One region of the uncultured Zoogloea sp. genome, then DNA from elsewhere that is predicted to be linked to it. Evidence: predicted binding sites of a transcription regulator. Region 1 holds the regulator's gene; each other region holds the start of a gene.
What was found. Region 1 encodes sigma-54, which starts transcription at its own class of promoters, with help from an activator protein. Its sites were predicted from a motif close to TGGCACGCTTNCTGCTNA; they were not measured.
Positions count from the first base shown of each region.

Region 2: the regulator sigma-54 is predicted to act here: its motif matches at 1,750-1,767, upstream of rsxA (electron transport complex subunit RsxA).
Region 3: the regulator sigma-54 is predicted to act here: its motif matches at 2,212-2,229, upstream of Q0672_RS22560 (dinitrogenase iron-molybdenum cofactor biosynthesis protein).

Region 1 covers NZ_CALAYQ010000024.1:27,650-32,091, forward strand. Annotated here, with positions in the region: gene hprK (HPr(Ser) kinase/phosphatase) at 105-1,040, opposite strand; gene ptsN (PTS IIA-like nitrogen regulatory protein PtsN) at 1,009-1,494, opposite strand; gene raiA (ribosome-associated translation inhibitor RaiA) at 1,650-1,973, opposite strand; gene Q0672_RS02380 (RNA polymerase factor sigma-54) at 1,990-3,447, opposite strand; gene lptB (LPS export ABC transporter ATP-binding protein) at 3,463-4,185, opposite strand; gene recX (recombination regulator RecX) at 4,172-4,442, opposite strand, start outside.
Region 2 covers NZ_CALAYQ010000129.1:17,850-22,291, reverse strand. Annotated here, with positions in the region: gene nifL (nitrogen fixation negative regulator NifL) at 1-1,500, opposite strand, end outside; gene rsxA (electron transport complex subunit RsxA) at 1,801-2,379, shown strand; gene Q0672_RS14855 (RnfABCDGE type electron transport complex subunit B) at 2,394-2,921, shown strand; gene rsxC (electron transport complex subunit RsxC) at 3,005-4,442, shown strand, end outside.
Region 3 covers NZ_CALAYQ010000208.1:243-4,684, forward strand. Annotated here, with positions in the region: gene Q0672_RS22545 (rhodanese-like domain-containing protein) at 16-288, opposite strand; gene Q0672_RS22550 (flavodoxin) at 425-985, opposite strand; gene Q0672_RS22555 (hypothetical protein) at 1,110-1,364, shown strand; gene Q0672_RS22560 (dinitrogenase iron-molybdenum cofactor biosynthesis protein) at 1,421-2,155, opposite strand; gene Q0672_RS22565 (SagB/ThcOx family dehydrogenase) at 2,324-3,967, shown strand; gene Q0672_RS22570 (ankyrin repeat domain-containing protein) at 3,964-4,401, shown strand.

The sequences.
Region 1 (4,442 bases):
TCGTATGGGCGGGTTGTCGGAACTGCAACATCATCATAAACGGTGCTTGGGTGAATCCGTTGACGGCCCGGTCCGCCGGGGCGGTCGGATGCCGTGTCTTTTGGTTAAAAGCCGCCGTCTTCCATTGCCCGACGCTGGCGGTCGACGAACTCCTGGGTCGAGTCGATGCCCCGCAGCAGCAGGATCGTCGAGCGCACTGCGGCTTCCAGGAGCACCGCCAGGTTGCGGCCGGCCGCCACCGGCAGCACGACGCGGCGGAGCGGCACGCCGAGGATGAGCTGCTGCTCGCCTTCGAGGGACAGGCGTAGGGGATCCTGGTCGCCGGGCTGGCGGCGCTGGAGGTGGACCACCAGCTTGAGCTTCATCTTCCGCCGGCAGGCGGTCTCGCCGAAGATCGTGCGGATGTTGAGGATGCCCAGGCCGCGCACTTCGATGACGTCCTGGAGCAGGGCCGGGCAACGGCCTTCGAGGACGGTCGGGGCGATGCGGGAGAACTCGACGATGTCGTCGGCAACCAGGCCATGGCCCCGGGAGATGAGTTCCAGGGCGAGCTCGGACTTGCCGGCGCCCGAATCCCCGGTGATGAACACGCCCAGGCCCAGCACGTCCATCATCACCCCGTGCAGGGCGACCCGTTCGGCGAGTTTGCGCGACAGGTAGCTGCGCAGCAGGTCGATGACGTTGGCCGCCGGCAGTGGGCTGGCGAAGAGGGCCACGTCTTCGTTGGCGCAGACGGTGCGGATCAGGCTGGGGATGTCTTCGTCGTCGGCGACGATGATGGCTGGCGGGCCGTAGGAGAGGATCTCGCGGACATGGTGGATCACCTTGTCGCGGGTCTGGCGGCGGGCCCAGGCGAGCTCGGACGAGCCGAGGATCTGCAGGCGGTCGGGGTGGATCAGGTTGAGGTGGCCGACCATGTCGGCGGGCCAGATGCGGTCTTCGGAGACCGAGATGCGGGTGTCGAGGCTGCCGCAGATGTGGCGCAGCCTCAGGCGGTCGAGGTTGTCGTCAAACAGCCGCGCTACTGTTGTCTGGCGCATCGCTGCCCCACTGGGCAAAGAGGGAGTGGGCCGCGAGGGCGTCCGGGGCGGTCAGGAGCTGATCGCGGAAGCTGCGATCGCTGAACATCTGGGCGAGTTCGGAAAGGAGCTGCAGGTGGTGTTCGTTGGCCTGTTCGGGCACCAGCAGCACGAACAGCATCGAAACGGGGCGGCCGTCCGGGGCGTCGAAGGGGACGGGTTCGGCGAGACGCATGAAGGCGCCCAGCGCGTCCTTGAGGCCCTTGATGCGTCCGTGGGGAATCGCGATGCCCTGCCCGAGACCGGTCGAGCCGAGCTTCTCGCGGGCAAACAGGCTGTCGAAGACGGTGCTCCGGGCGATGCCGTGATTGTTCTCGAACAGCAGGCCGGCCTGCTCGAAAGCACGCTTCTTGCTGCTCGCCTCGAGGCCGACGACCACATTGGCTGGAGGCAGAAGTTTGGCGATGAGGTTCATGGGCGGGACGCTCCTGTACGCGGTGGGACCGGGACAGGTTTCCGGGAACGAATCTGGAAAATCCGGGGGCGGGTGCCGCCGGGGCCGTTGTGTCAGTTGGGGCGCATTATAGCCACAACGGTCCCGGGGAGAAGGGGATTACTTGGGGCCGAAGATCAGGATTCGGCGAGGTGCTGCTTCAGGGAGTCATGGCCGTGATCGGAGGCCTTGTCCTTGTACTTCAGAACCTGGCGGTCGAGCTTGTCGGTCAGGGCGTCGATGGCGGCATACATGTCGGCATCCTCGCTCTCGACGTGGATGTCCTTGCCACGCACGTGAACGGTGACTTCGGCCTTCTGACGCAGCTTTTCCACCGAGAGGATCACGCCGACGCTGGTGACGTTGTCGAAATGACGGATCACGCGATCGAGCTTGGAGGTGACGTATTCGCGGATGGCCGGCGTAACTTCGACGTGATGCCCCGTGATGTTGAGGTTCATGGTTCTTACCTTTCTGTCAGATGGTTTTGCGCAGACTGACCGGCGGGATATCGAGGGACTCGCGACACTTTGCGATGGTCCTGCGTGCCACGACGATACCCTGCTGGCCCAACAACTCGGCAATCTTGGCGTCGGACAAGGGTTTCTTCTTGTCTTCCGCGGCTACCAGCTGGCGAATCAGCGCCCGAATCGCCGTCGAGGAAGCCGCCCCACCGGTGTCGGTGGCGACGTGACTGCCGAAAAAATGTTTGAACTCGAAAATGCCTCTTGGTGTGGCCATGTACTTCTGGGTGGTCACCCGCGAGACGGTGGACTCGTGCAATTCCAACTGTTCGGCGATTTCACGCAGTGTCAGAGGGCGCATCGCCACATCGCCATAATCGAAGAACTGACGCTGCCGGTCAACGATCGCTTGCGACACACGCTGGATGGTGTCGAAGCGCTGCTGAACGTTCTTGATGAGCCAGCGGGCTTCCTGCAGGTGATTGGACAGGGAGCCACTGGCGCCGCGGTTGTCCCGCAGGATCTGGGCATAAAGCTGGTTGATGCGCAGCTTGGGCATCGCATCCGGGTTGAGGTTAACAACCCAGGTGTTGCGGACCTTGCGGACGATGACATCCGGAACCACGTAGCGGATGTCGGACTGGGCGAAGCGGGCGCCGGGCCGGGGGTTGAGGTCGAGGATCAGGGCGTGGGCTTCGCGCAGCTCGTCGTCGGTGCAGCGCAGGGCGCGCTTGAGCTTGAGGTAGTCGCGGGCGGCGAGGAGTTCGAGGTGTTCGGCGACGATGGCCAGCGCCAGCTCGCGTTCGCGGCTGGGCGGCAGGGCGCGCAGCTGCAGGCCGAGGCATTCGCCGATGTCGGCAGCGCCGATCCCGCAGGGGTCGAGGCTCTGGATGTGGCGCAGGGCGATCGTGAGGTCGTCCAGATCCACTTCGAGCTCGGGCGGGAGTAGCGGAAGGAGGTCTTCGAGGGCCTGGCTGAGGTAGCCGTCGTCGTCGAGGGCCTCGATCATGAAGCGGGTGAGGGCGCGATCCCGGTCGGACAGCTGGGTGAGGGCGATCTGGGCGTCCAGGTGGTCGCGCAGGGTGGTGACCGTGGCCTGGAGATCCTGGAAATCGTTGTCGTCATCATCGTCCCGCGAGCCGCTGCCGGAGCCCTGCCAGTCGCCGCCTTCGGCGAAGTCGAACTCCCGGTCGGTGTCGCGCTCGCGCTGGTCGGATTCGCGGGCCTGCTCCTGCTCGCGCTCATGGGCGGCCTCGCTGCCGGCGGGGGCGGCCGGGCCGGGGGCTTCGAGACGGCTGGAGCCGAGGTTCGATTCCGGCTCGTCCCGCTCGATCATCGGGTTCTCGAGGAGGATCTTCTCGATCTCCTGGTTGAGCTCGAGGGTCGATAGCTGCAGCAGCTTGATGGACTGCTGTAGCTGCGGGGTGAGCGCGAGATGTTGGGAGAGTTTGAGCTGGAGGCTGGGCTTCATGACAACAATGATGCCTTAAAGCCGGAAGTGCTCGCCGAGGTAAACCTGACGGACCTGTTCATTCCGGACGATGTCTTCCGGGCGGCCGCTGGCCAGCACTTCCCCGGCATTGATGATGAAGGCGCGGTCGCAGATGCCGAGGGTTTCGCGGACGTTGTGGTCGGTGATGAGGACGCCGATGCCCTTTTCCTTGAGGAAGCGGATGATCTTCTGGATGTCGATCACGGCGATCGGGTCGACGCCAGCGAAGGGCTCGTCGAGGAGGATCAGCCGCGGGTCGGAGGCGAGGGCGCGGGCGATCTCGCAGCGCCGGCGCTCGCCGCCGGAGAGGGAGATCGCGGTGTTGTCGCGCAGGTGTTCGATGCCCAGCTCGCCGAGGAGCTGTTCGAGGCGTTCGGCCATTTCGGCCTTGCTGAGCTTCTGCAGTTCGAGCACGGCCTGAATGTTCTCGGCCACGGTGAGCTTGCGGAAGACGCTCATCTCCTGGGGCAGGTAGGACAGGCCGAGGCGGGCGCGCTGGTGGATCGGGCGATGGGTCAGCACCTGGTCGTCGAGGGTGATCTCGCCGCCATCGGCGACCACCAGGCCGACGATCATGTAGAAGCAGGTCGTCTTGCCGGCGCCGTTGGGGCCGAGCAGGCCGACCACTTCGCCACTGCCGACGTCGAAGGAGACGTCGTGGACGACGGTGCGGGCCTTGTACTTCTTGCGCAGGTTGCTGACTTTAAGCAGGCTCATCGCCGGGGTGTTCTTTCAGGACTCTACGAATGATTTCGGTCGAGAAGCCGCGACCTTGAAGAAAACGCGCCTGGCGCGCCCATTCTCGCGCGTCTGCCGGTGCTGCGGCGAACTTTCGGCGATGGATGTCGCAGGCGCGTTCGAATTCACTTTCCGGACAGTTGTCGGCAATGGCCAGGCCGATCTGCTCGGCGTCGACGCCGCGCCGGGCGAGCTCGCTCTTGAGCCGGGAGGCGCCGAAGCGGGCCGCCTTGGCG
Region 2 (4,442 bases), on a different contig from region 1:
GACGACCACGTGGCAGCCGCCGCCGGGGCTCTCGTCCAGGTCGATGATGCCGCCGTGGTCCGAGACGATCTGCTGGGCTCGCGACAGGCCGGTGCCGAGGTGGCGGCTCGCCCCCGTCTTGGCCGAGAAGAAGGGCTCGAAGGCCCGGTGGCGCAGCTCGGCCGGGATGCCGGGGCCGCTGTCGGTGACGGTGACCACCATGCAGTTGCGCACCACCGAGGTGGCGAGGGTCAGCTCGCGGCGTTTCCAGCCCTTGGTGTCCATGGCTTCGATGGCGTTATCCACCAGCGCCTTGAAGAGCATCCGCAGCTGCAGCGGGCGGCCCAGCAGGGGCGGCAGGGTGGCGGCCGGGTGCCAGTCCACCACCACGCCGGCGCGCAGCAGGCGGGGCGTGCACACTTCCAGCACGTCGCGCAGCAGCTCGTTGAGATTGACGCTGAAGACCATCTCCGGCGCGCTGGGCGGGATCACCAGGCGCAGGGATTCCATGTGCTCGCGGCCGGCGGAGAGGGCGTGCTTGAGCAGATCCGCGCTGGACGGGTCGCGCCGCTGCAGGATCGAGACCGCCGAGGCCATCACGTTCATGGGTTCTTCGAGCCGGAAGATCGCCGCCGAGAGGCCCTCGCGCAGGGCCGCGGTGCGCTCTTCCTCGGCCATCGCGGCCTGCAGGGCGGCGGTGCGGGCGCGCTCCTGCTCGGCGCGCAGGCTGGTGACGTCGGAGATCACCAGCAGCAGCCCGGGCTGGTCGGACGAGGCGAAGTAGTTGTCGGCGTTGTCGCTGTGGATCTGGATCATCGAGGTGGTCACCGACAGCCAGCGGGGCCGGCCGTTGCGGTGGTCCACCCGGGCTTCGCGGTTCTCGAAGACGCAGGTGGCGATGTCGTCGGAGAGCTGGGTGCGCCAGGTGCCGAGCACGCTGTCGAGCAGGGTGTGGGCCGGTTCGGCCACCCGCAGGTCGGTGACGAGCTTCTTGTAGGCCTGGTTGTCGAGCAGCACTCGGCCCTTCTGGTCGAGGAGCGCGATGGCGATCGGGGCGGCATCCACCACCGATTCGATCAGCGCCTTCTGGTTGCGCACCATCTGCTCGAGCCGGTGGAACTCGGTGATGTCCCGGTGCATGCCGAGGTAATGGGTGGTCTTGCCGGCGGCGTCCACCACCGGCGAGATGGTCAGCTCGGCCAGGTACAGCTGGCCACTCTTCTTGCGGTTGAGGAGCTTGCCCGACCAGGGCCGCTGCTCCATCAGCGCGGTCCACATCGATTGGTAGATCTCCCGCGGGGTGGTGCGGTTGGAGAGCATCGACTCGTTGTTGCCCACCACCTCGCCCGGGGTGTAGCCGGTGACCCGGGTGAAGCTCTCGTTGGCGAAGAGGATGTTCGCCGCGAGGTCGGTGATCGAGATGGCCAGATCGGCCTGGTTCACGGCCTGGAGATAAACCTCCGGCGGAAGCTTCGGGCTGGGTTGCGCGTGTTGAGCCGCGAGGCATTTGGCTGACGGCATGAATTTGGCTCCTCGGGTGTGCGTTTCTCGGATCGGACGCTTCTTTGGTTTGCCGGAGCATCTTCCGTGCCGTGGTGCACAAAAATGCCCGCTTCCCGCGGCTGGCGCGGCAGACGGCGGGTTTTCGGGGCAAATGCGACATAAACGCCTGTCGGCTTTGTGACATTCCGCCCCCCGAAATCCGCCCCTCTTTGGTGCGTGCCCCACAATTCCGCACGCCGCCGGGCATTTGCGGCACTGCAGCGAGGTTGGCATGGCTTATGCGTTGGGCTGGCTAAACCCGAACAGAGGCGCCATCCCATGAAGGACTTCCTGCTACTGCTGTTGTCGACCGCGTTGGTGAACAACGTGGTGCTGATCAAGTTTCTTGGCCTGTGCCCGGTGATGGGCGTCTCCAAGAGCGTGGACAGCGCCCTCGGCATGGGCCTGGCGACCACCTTCGTGATCACCCTGGCGGCCGGCGCGTCGTGGATGCTCGACAACTGGCTGCTCCAGCCCCTGGGCCTGGGCTATCTGCGCATCCTCACCTTCATCCTGGTGATCGCCGCGGTGGTGCAATTCACCGAGATGTTCATCAAGAAATCGAGCCCCGGGCTGTACCAGTCGCTGGGCATCTACCTGCCGCTCATCACCACCAACTGTGCGGTGCTGGGTGTGGCGCTGCTCAACGTGCAGCAGGGCTTCAGCCTGTTCAAGAGCCTGGTGTATGGCTTCGGGTCGGCCCTGGGTTTCACCATCGTGCTGCTGATCTTTGCCGGGCTGCGCGAGCGCGTGGCCCTGGCCCGGGTGCCGGCGGCCTTCGCCGGCGCGCCGATCGCCTTCGTCACCATCAGCCTCTTGGCCCTGGCCTTCATGGGCTTCTCGGGCATGAACGTGTAAGGGAGCGCCGCAAAATGTTGATCGCCATCTTCAGTCTCACCGTGCTTGGCGCCGTGCTCGGCGTCGTGCTGGGTATCGCCAACAAGGCCCTGCGGGTCGAGGGCAACCCGGTGGTGGATGAACTCATCGCCATGATGCCGGGCTCGAACTGCGGCCAGTGCGGGTTTCCGGGCTGCTCCGGCGCCGCCACCGCCATCGTCGATGGCACGGCGCCGCCCACCTGCTGCCCGCCCGGTGGCAAGAGCCTCGCTGCGGCGATCGCCGCCAAGCTGGGTCTCACCGTCGATCTGTCGGGGCTGTCGGACGACGGCCCGAAGATCGCGATGGTGGCCGAGGAGTTGTGCATCGGCTGCTGCCGCTGCAGCAAGGTGTGTCCGACCGACGCCATCGTCGGCGCGGCCAAGCAGATCCACAACGTGCTGCGGGAGGCCTGTACCGGTTGCAGCAGTTGCGTCGAGAAGTGCCCCACCGAGGCGCTGGCGATGAAGCCGGTGCCGGTCACCGTCCAGCACTGGGTGATGCCCAAGCCGCTGGCAGCATGAGGAAAGCGATGACGACCCGCGAACGCAATCTGCCGGCTGCCGTGGTCACGGCGCAACGGGTAACGGGAGCCTAAGGAGCCACCATGGACTTCAGCAGTCTGATCAAGAAACTCACGGGCAAGCACTGGGGCGTGCATCCGGCCGACCACAAGCGGCCGGCCGCCGACCAGCCCGTCCATGCGGTGCCGCTGCCGCAGCGCCTGCATCTGATGCTGTCCCAGCACGTGGGCGCCGCCGCGCGCCCGGTGGTGCTGGTGGGCCAGAAGGTCAGGAAGGGCGAGCTGATCGCGGCGGCCCAGGGCAACATCTCGGCCCCGCTGCATGCGCCCACCTCGGGTGTCATCAGCGCCATCGGCGAGATCACCGCGCCCCACGCCTCGGGCCTGCCGGCGATGGCGATCACCCTCACGGTTGACGGCGACGACCGCTGGATCGAACCCGACAACCTGCCCGCCGACCCCTACGCCCTGGCCGCGGCCGACGTGGCCGCGCGGGTGGCCGCCGCCGGCGTGGTGGGGATGGGCGGGGCGACCTTCCCGTCGTCGGTCAAGCTCAACCTGGGGCGCCGCTCCGACATCGACACCCTCATCATCAACGGCAGCGAGTGCGAGCCCTATCTCTCGTGCGACGACCGGCTGATGCGCGACAAGGCCGCCGAGATCGTCTCGGGCATCCGTCTGATGCTGGTGGCCACCGGCGCCGGCTGCGCCAAGGTGGGGATCGAGGACAACAAGCCCGAGGCCATCGCCGCCATGGGCGAGGCGGCCAGGGGCTTCGACAACATCACCATCGTGCCGGTGCCGGCGCGCTACCCGATGGGGTCCGACCGCCAGCTGATCGTCGAGCTGACCGGCCGCGAGGTGCCGTCGGACGCCCGCGCCGCCGACGTGGGGGTGATCGTTCATAACGTGGGCACTGCCCGGGCCGTGCATGACGCGGTGGTGCTGGGTCGGCCGTTGGTGAGTCGCCTCGTGACGGTCAACGGCGCCGCCGCGGCCATGCCCGGAAACTACGAGGTGCCGCTGGGCATGCTGGTGAGCGACCTGATCGCATTCACCGGCGGGGCCAGGGGCGAGGTGGCCCGGCTGGTGATGGGTGGCCCGATGATGGGCACCCTGCTGCCCCATGCCCGGGTGCCGGTGGTCAAGGGCACCAGCGGCATCCTGCTGCTCGACGCGAAGGAGGCCGAGGCCATGGAGCCGGAAGCCTGCATCCGCTGCAGCAGCTGCGTGAAGGCGTGCCCGATGGGGCTGCTGCCCCTCGAGATGAGCGCCCGCATCCGCAACGACGACCTGGATGGTGCGATGGACCTGGGCCTCGCCGACTGCATCGCCTGCGGCTGCTGCGCCTACGTGTGCCCGTCGCACATCCCGCTGGTGCAGTACTTCTACCACGCCAAGGGCGATCTCTCGGCCCGGGAGCGCGCCAAGCTGAGCACCGAATCCACCAAGAAGCTCGGCGTTGCCCGGCAGGAGCGGCTGGAGCGTGAAGCGCGCGAGAAGGCCGAAGCCGCCGCCAGAC
Region 3 (4,442 bases), on a different contig from region 1:
ATGATCGTCAGGGGATTACGAGCGACTGAGGAGATGACTTGGCTGGACGCTTACAAACATCTGGGCGTAGGTCTTGCTGGCGTTGCCGTGGTAGCAGTAGATGAGCACCGGCGCGGCCTTGTCGAGGCGGCGCGTCCAGGCAAAGAAGCGGTCTTCGGCCAGATGGGCGGCGCCGTCGATGTGGCCGCGCTGGTAGCTCGCCATGTCGCGCACGTCGATGAGCGCAACGCCCGGTTCGCTGCGGATCAGCGCCACGGCGTCGGCGGCGGGGATGCAGTGGTAGGTCATGGGTGGTTCCTCTTGCGAGTTCATCGGGAATAGTTGGAAAGCAAAGGCCGGGTTGGTCTGTAGGTCGGACTTCAGTCCGACAAGAGCACCCCCGAACCGGCCGTGTTGTCGGACTGAAGTCCGACCTACAGGGTGTTCAGGCGGCTGCGGTGGTCTTCTCCAGCAGCAGGGGCTTGACCTGCGCCAGCCAGGTGTCGATGCGCTCGTCGGTGAACATGCCTTGCGTGCGCTGGTCGATGATGAGGCCGACGAAGCGCCCGTCCACCACCGCCGCGGAGTGGGCGAAGGTGTAGCCGTCGGTCGGCCAGTCGCCGATGATCTCGGCGCCCCAGCCCTTGAACACCGTGTAGAGCGCGAACAACGAGCTGCAGAAGCGCTCGGAGTAGCGCTCCTGGGCGCCGAGGCCGAAGAAGGCGATGCGCTTGCCGGTGAGGTCCGGCGCGGTGTCGAACTGGGCGAGAAACTCCTCCCAGTTGGGCTCGAAGCAGCCGGAGGCGCCCTTGCCGGGGATGTCGCCCTCGCCGTAGCTGGGCGTGCCGAGGATCAGCGCGTCGTACTGAAGCATCTCGGCGGGGGTGATGCGGTTGACGTTGATCGGCTTGTCGCAGATGTCCTCGCCGATCTTCTTGTGCAGCTTTTTAGCCACCAGGCGGGTGGTGCCGGTTTCGGTGCCGAAGAAAAGGCCAATCTTGTTCATGTTCGCTCCCGAGCTTCGATCAGACGGGGTGGCACGCCTGTTGCACGCCACCGTTCAAGCCCCCGGCGGCTGTCGCTTTGCCGACATCGCCAGGCACATTCAAGCCAACCCCACGGAGCCAGCCATGCCAGCCACCACCATCGACCACAAGGGCACGCCCGTCGCCATTGGCGATCCGGTCCGCGTCCTCGAGATCAACCTCGACCCCGATCTGGACGAGGACGAGCTGATCATGTTCGAGGACATGATCGGCGCCGTCTGCGAGGTCGAACGCATCGACCCGGACGGCACCGCCTGGGTAGCCCTGTGGTGGAACGGCGACGAAGGCACGCTCACCACGCAGGTGGGGCTGTCGCCGGCGCAGATGGCGCGGGTGTAAAGCCGAGGCTGCTGGCCGGGCCAACACCCGGCCGGTGCCGCAAAGCGCCGGAGGGCTCATTCCTCTTCCTGGGCGCTGTAGTTCTTCAGGCGCTTTTCTGCCGCCACGCCCAGCACCTTGAGCAGCCAGGGCGGGGGGGAATCGACCATCGCCTTCTGGAACTGGGAGACGATCTCCAGCGCCGGGCCGCCGTCGGCGATCTTGATGGGGTAGATGTCGGCGCGGATCACCTTGGCCGCCGCCGGCCCGCCAATCGACACCACGTAGCACACGTGGCAATCGCCGATGAGCTGGGCGCGCCACAGGTTCTTGTCCTCGGCGAGGTCGGCGTCCATCGTGTCGCGGATGTCCACCAGGCGGATCTCGTCGGGCGACACCTGATACACCAGAAAGCGTAGGCACGAGCCGAAGTGGCCGGAGAGCGTGTCGCCCTTGTCGGACGCCACCGCCACCCGCACCGAGCCGGGCATGTCGCCCTCGTCGTAGGGCTGGATCTTGGGCAGCGAGTCGTCGCCCTGGGTGTCACCCCACAGGATGCGCGCCGCCAGCTTCATGGCCTCCAGCCCGATCCCGATGTCCTCACCGTCTTCCTCGCCATCCGCGCTGGCGAAGCCGGTCTTGAGCATCGTCACCGTCACCTGACGGAGCATCTCCTCGTCGATCTCGTCGCCCAGCCGGCGCTGCAGCAGCTCGATCAGGCTCGACAAGGACGCGTTGGGCATGGCCCGGGCCGCCAGGGCGATGCGCAGGGCGGCTTCCCGGGTCACCGGGGGCTTGGTTCTGGTATCCATGGTTGGGTCTCTGCGAAGTGGGGGTTGTTGGGTGTTGTGGGTGTTTTCCCCTTCCCCTTGCAGAGATGGTGCCAGCCGCCCGCCAGCGCCCGCGCGTCGCTAACTGCTTGATTTCTTGCAGGCATGGCCTTTGCTAAAAGAAGCCCAAACCCACCGGAAACGCCAATCGTGTCGGATATCCCACAAAACCCCGTCGCCCCCGACAACCCACTCGCCGCCTACCACGCCCGCACCCGCCACCGTTTCGAGGCCTTCGCCGAAGGCCCCGGCCAGCTCGACTGGGACGCCCAGCCCGCAGCCTTCCGGCACTACGCCGGTGCGCCGGTTTCGCTGCTGCCGCTGGCCGCCGACCGCTTCGAGCGGCCCTTCGGCGATCTGGACGTGCCGCCGGCAACGCCCATCCCGGCGGATGCGACCAGCCTTGGCGCGCTGCTGGAGCTGGCCTTCGGCCTCTCCGCGTGGAAGAGCTGGGGCCCCAACCGCTGGGCGCTGCGCTGCAACCCGTCGTCGGGCAACCTGCATCCGGTCGAAGCCTACGTGCTGGCCGCCGGCGTGCCGGGCGTGGCCGACGGGCTGCATCACTACGATCCCGAGGACCACGCCCTCGAAGGCCGCGCGCTCGTCGCCCCTGATGGCGGCCGCTGGCTGGCGGTGGGGATATCGAGCGTGATGTGGCGCGAAGCCTGGAAGTACGGCGAGCGGGCCTTCCGCTACTGCCAGCTCGACGTAGGCCACGCGGTGGCCGCGCTGGCCTACGCCGCCGCGCTGTTGGGCTGGGAGGTCGCGCCGCTTACGCTACCGTCCGGCACCCTGGCTGGGCTGATGGGGCTCGATCGGGAGGACGACTTCCCCACCGGACGCTTCTCCTTCACCGAAGACGAAGAACCCGAAATCCTGCTGGCGATCCGCGCGCCGGGCATCCACGCCCCGCCCGCCGGGCCGGCGCTGCTGGACTGGATCGCCCCCGCCAGCTGGCACGGCAGCCCCAGCGCCATCGACCCGTCGCCGGGCTACCGCTGGCCGATCGTCGACAAAGCCGCCCGCTTCAGCCGCCGCCCGGCGGATGCGCTGCCTGCGCTGCACCCGGTGTTTCCGCGCCTGCCGGCGCTGCCGCCCCACGCCACCGCCAGCGGCGCCGCGCAGATCATCCGCCAGCGCCGCAGCGGCCAGCGCTTCGACCCACGGCACACGCTGCCCCGGGCGGATTTCTACCGGATGCTCGACGCCCTGCTGCCCCGGCCGCGGGCGCCCTTCACGGCCCAGGAGGCCGACCCGGCGATTCATCTGCTGCTCTTCGTGATGCGCGTGGACGGCCTGCCGACCGGCCTCTACCTGCTGCCCCGCACGCCGGATGCGGCGATCCCTGCCGACCTGGGCACGCCCCGCCCGGCGGCCGACTTCGCGCCGGATTGCCCGCCCCACCTGGGCCTCGTCCAGCTGGCGGCACTGGGGCTGCAGGAAGTCCAGCGCCTCGCCCGATCCCTGTCGTGCCACCAGGACATCGCCTCCACCAGCGCCTTTTCGCTAGGCATGGTGGCGGATTTCGCCCGCCTGGGCAGCGACGGCCACGCCTACCGCAGCCTGCTCCGCGAGGCCGGCATCGTCGGCCAGGTGCTGTACCTCGAAGCCGAAGCCGCCGGCGTGCGCGGCACCGGCATCGGCTGCTTCTTCGACGAGCCGGTGCACCAGGCCTTCGGCCTCGCCGGCACCCGCTGGCAGAGCGTCTATCACTTCACCGTGGGCACGCCGGTGACGGACGCGCGCATCGAAACCAGCCCACCCTATCCCCAACGCGCGCAGGACAATTCATGACCCCAGCCCTTGCCGAATTCTTCGCCACCCACGGCTTCGACCCCGCCAGGCCTTCGGCCCTGCAGCCGGACCGGCGCTTCACGCCGCTGATGCGCGCCGCCAAGGAAGGCCGGCTCGACGTGGTGGATGAGCTCCTCACCTGGGGCGTGGATGTGGCCGTGACCAATGCCGATGGCTGCAACGCCCTGTGGCTGGCCTGCTACAACGGCAGCCACGCGATCATCGACCGGCTGCTCCAGGCGGGCATCGACATCGACCGCCAGAACGACACCGGCGCCACCTGCCTGATGTACGTGGCCTCCAACAGCAAGCCCGATCTAGTGCAGCTGCTGCTGGAGCGCGGCGCCAACCCACGGCTCGCCAACCACGACGACTTCACCGCGCTGGATCTGGCCGCGTCGCTGCCCTGCCTCAGGCTGCTCCAGGCCGCGTGAGGGGCGAGATTTGGGTCTGGCCCGGCTGTCGCTTAAACTAG